One region of the Faecalibacterium sp. I3-3-89 genome, then DNA from elsewhere that is predicted to be linked to it. Evidence: a T-box and tRNA genes for the amino acid it is inferred to sense, from the RefSeq annotation. Region 1 holds a T-box; the other holds one or more tRNA genes.
The links. The T-box of region 1 lies ahead of tyrS (tyrosine--tRNA ligase). A T-box ahead of a tRNA ligase gene usually reads a tRNA of that ligase, here a tRNA-Tyr.
Positions count from the first base shown of each region.

Region 2: it encodes a tRNA-Tyr, which carries the amino acid that the T-box ahead of tyrS (tyrosine--tRNA ligase) is inferred to sense. The anticodon was not compared.

Region 1 is NZ_CP094468.1:1,386,236-1,388,432, reverse strand. Features, by position in the region: gene recN (DNA repair protein RecN) at 1-974, shown strand, start outside; T-box leader at 1,029-1,277, shown strand; gene tyrS (tyrosine--tRNA ligase) at 1,344-2,197, shown strand, end outside.
Region 2 is NZ_CP094468.1:706,336-708,532, reverse strand. Features, by position in the region: gene MTP38_RS03360 (D-alanyl-D-alanine carboxypeptidase family protein) at 1-741, shown strand, start outside; tRNA gene MTP38_RS03355 (tRNA-Tyr) at 855-939, shown strand; gene MTP38_RS03350 (DUF6061 family protein) at 1,092-1,343, shown strand; gene MTP38_RS03345 (hypothetical protein) at 1,442-1,618, opposite strand; gene MTP38_RS03340 (plasmid recombination protein) at 1,636-2,197, opposite strand, start outside.

The DNA.
Region 1 (2,197 bases):
TGCTCTCGGGCGGCGACGAAGCCCCCGGTGCCGTTGACCTTCTGGGCGAAGCCTCCAACGCCGTGGATGCAGCGGCCCAGCTCGACGGAGAGCTGTCTGCCGGTGCGGGCCAGCTGCTCGACCTCTATTACACCGCAAAGGATGTCGCCGCCGACCTCATCGGCCGTCTGGACGCTTACGACACCAACGACGCAGAGCTGGACGAGATCGAGCAGCGCATCGATCTTATCTACAAGCTCCGGCGGAAATACGGCGATACAGTAGAGGACATCCTCGCGTTTGGCGAGCGGGCACGGCAGGAGCTGGAGATGATACAGTCCTCGCAGGAGAGGGTGGAGCATCTGCAGAAGGAGCAGCGCCGTCTCTATACCCTCGCGCGGGAAAAGGCGGAGCTTCTGACCCAGACCCGGCTGAGGGCGTTTGAAGAGCTGAACAAGCGCATCTCTGACACATTGGACTTTCTGAATATGCCGGGCGTGCGGATGACGCTCCGCCATACGCGGGGGCCGCTGGCCAGTCACGGACAGGACAGCATCGAGTTTTATATCTCTACGAACCCCGGCGAAGCCCCGAAGCCTCTGGCAAAGATCGCCTCAGGCGGCGAGCTGAGCCGTATCACCCTCGCCATCAAGAATGCGATGGCCGACAAGGACGCTGTGCCGACCGTCATCTACGACGAGATCGACAGCGGCGTTTCCGGCAAGGCGGCCAGCCGCATCGGTGAGGTGCTGCGCCAGAGTGCCGAGGGTCATCAGATCCTTTGCATCACCCACACGGCTCAGATCGCTGCGCTGGCAGACTGCCATCTGCTCATCCAGAAGAACATCACGAATGAGCGTACCTATACCGAGATCCACCCGCTGGACGAGAATGGACGGGTGGAGGCGCTGGCCCGCCTCATCTCCGGCGACCATGTCACAGAGCTTTCGCTGGCCAACGCCCGAGAAATGCTGGGCTGGAGCGCCGGGAAATAAGCAGGCGCTTTTGTGCTTGACATTCCCGAAGGGATGTGCTAAACTGAATCTCGTTGAAAGGCGAAGATGGGAACCGAGTACCCTGATGCGCTCTGCCCAGAGAGGCCCCGGCTGGTGAAAGGGGCTGCGGAGACGCAGGTGAAATACCTCCCGGAGCTGCAGGCTGAACGACGAGTAGGCTGTGCCGCGTGCGAGCGTTACAAACGCAGGAGTGTCACTCTACTCTGGGGTGTGCACTCGTGAGGCCGTTTCTGTGAAGAGGCGGCAAACAGAGGTGGTACCGCGAATTTTATCGCCCTCTGCCAATTTATTTTGGCGGAGGGCGTTTTGTTTTTCCCTCTGCCCCGACAAAACAGGAGGAAATTTCTTATGACTCTGTACGAAGAACTGAAAGCACGCGGTCTGGTGGCCCAGATCACCGATGAGGAGATCATCGACCTCATCAACAACGGCAAGGCTACCTTCTACATTGGCTTCGACTGTACCGCCGACAGCCTGACCGCCGGACATTTCATGGCCCTGACCCTGATGAAACGCCTGCAGATGGCAGGCAACAAGCCCATCGCCCTCATCGGCGGAGGCACCACCATGATCGGCGACCCCTCCGGCCGCACCGATATGCGCAAGATGCTGACCAAGGAGGACATTGCCCACAACGCTGCCTGCTTCAAGAAGCAGATGGAGAAGTTCATCGACTTCTCTGAGGGCAAGGCCCTGATGCTGAACAACGCCGACTGGCTGCTGAACCTGAACTATGTCGAGCTGCTGCGCGATGTGGGCGCCTGCTTCTCCGTCAACAATATGCTGCGTGCCAAGTGCTACGAGCAGCGCATGGAGAAGGGCCTGTCCTTCCTTGAGTTCAACTACATGATCATGCAGAGCTACGACTTCTACTATATGTTCCAGCACTACGGCTGCAATATGCAGTTCGGCGGCGATGACCAGTGGAGCAATATGCTGGGCGGCACTGAGCTGATCCGCCGCAAGCTGGGCAAGGATGCCTACGCTATGACCATCACTCTGCTGACCGATTCTCAGGGCAAGAAGATGGGTAAGACCGCCGGCAACGCCGTCTGGCTCGACCCCAACAAGACCAGCCCCTTCGAGTTCTATCAGTACTGGCGCAACGTCGGCGATGCAGATGTCATGAAGTGCATCCGGATGCTGACCTTCCTGCCGCTGGAGCAGATCGATGAGATGAGCACCTGGAAAGATCAGCGCCT
Region 2 (2,197 bases), 680 kb from region 1:
AAGCACGCCAAGAGCTTCGTCCTCCTGAGCCAGAATGTAGCGCTCAACAAGACCAGCGGCGGCAGCTTCTACCGAAAGGCCATGCAGGGCGGTATGTGCGACGTGATGGCCTACAAAAACGACCACGGCGACCAGAGCTATGTTTCGTGGGCCAATCAGAACGGCTCGACCTATATCTTCTGCATCATGCAAAGCCCTGACACCTGCGACGCCTACGGCTATGCCAACCGCCGCCCGGCCCTCTACGAGACGACCCGGCTTATCGACTGGGTGTTCCAGAGCTTTTCCATCCAGCCCGCGTTGGACACCGACCTCGCACTGGCCGAGATCCCCGTCAAATATTCCTCCGACACCGACACCCTCAAGCTCTACCCCGACAACAGCATGATGACCCTCCTGCCCTCCTCGGGCGACGGCACCGTGACCCAGAAGTATTTCCATCTGCCCGACTACGTCTGCGCCCCCATTCAGCAGGGCGACATCATCGGAACGGTGGAGCTGAAGCTGGCCGGCGAGACCATCGGCATGGTCAACCTCATCGCCGGGCAGGACGTGAGCCAGAGCAGCCTGCTCTACTCCCTCTCGAAGCTGCGGGAGTTCTTCGGCAGTCTCTACCTCAGGGTCGTGCTCTGCGTCAGCGCCCTCTGCGCCATCGTCTATGTCGCGTGGCTCTTCCTCAACGCCCAGCATGACCGCCGCCCCTCCAAGAAGATCCACCGCTACGGCCGTCCCCGCGACTGAACCATGCCGTCCAGCATCCGGATTTTCCCGAAAAAGCTGTAAAAAGCAGTTGACAAACACGCTCCCGAGTGGTAATATATACAGGCAGTCTTCGACTGCAAAAAACTGTATAAGGGCGTGTTCCCGAGTGGCCAATGGGGACAGACTGTAAATCTGCTGCTTTCAGCTTCGGTGGTTCGAATCCACCCGCGCCCACCAAACAAGAAAAATCCGAACCTGTTTCCGATTGGAGAAGGGTTCGGATTTTTCGTTTTCTTCGGGTACAACAATGAAGGCTCCTGTGGACGGCGCAAAACTCTGATGCCTTGTCATAGACCGTAAGCCGATAACGAGAATTGGAGGATGCGATTATGAAGTACGATGAAAGAGCCTGCAAGTTTAACATGGATACCGGGTGTGTGGAGTTGACTCTCCAAGATGGGAGAAAAATTTCCATCGGCTGCACCGGGGTCGAGGATGCACTGAATGTGACTATGGCACAGCAGACGGAATTGGACTACCTTATCTACAATGACCCGCTGAGCTATGCCGATTTGATTCTGAACGGTGACCCAGAGGAATATTTGAAAAATGCAGCCGGGAGCCATGGGTTAGAAGATTAAGGGCAAAAAAATAAGAGGTGTGCCCAACTGGACACACCTCGGTGAGATACATCTATATAAGGCAGGGCGTTCCCTTTACTGGGAGCGTCCTGCTGTTTTTATGCTGCAACAGGCAAGGCTTGTAGAACTTCCTGCTCTTTCAGCCATTCCTCATATTCACGCTGGCCTTCCTCGCTGTTGAAAAACTCAACCATGGAGGGATAAAAGCAACGCGCAAGGGTCTTGATTGCTTCATCCGGGTAGCCGGATTTGTTCGACTTCTTCTTTTTGTTCAAATGGTATCCTCCGAAAATCAAAGTTCCATATCCTGCCCACGCTTGCGGTTTCGCTGCGGCACATTCATGGTGCGCTCCTGCTTGGGGGCAAGAATCTTTTCCAGAAAGCCGCGCACCAGTTCGGGCGCACGGTGGAGAGCATCCAGATAGGGTTTCACGTCGTACCACAGGTCGTGGTACTTGTTGCTCCAACGAACGGCCTCCTTCTTGGCGGTGGAAAGTTCTTCTTTCAAGCGGCGGTTCTCCACGTCCATCATATAGCCGTGGTCGGCTTGCTTTTTCAGCTTGGAAAATTCTTCTTCGGTCAGCGAGTAGTTACCGAGAATGGTGCGCTTGCCGATATAATCCAGATCGCGCGCATGAATGAGGGCTTCTTTCGTGAGCGTGGCCTTTTTCTGCACAGCGGCAAGTTCCTTTTCGGTCTTGGAGAGGGTTTTGTTGGTTTGGGTGAGGTGCTGCTCTTTCTGGTCAATCTGGGCAGTCAGGCTGTCCAGACGCTCCTGCTCCCGCTGGACTTTGAACTGGGTGACGGTCAGGTGTTCTTCAGTGCTGCCGCGTTCACCGCGCTCTATATCGGTG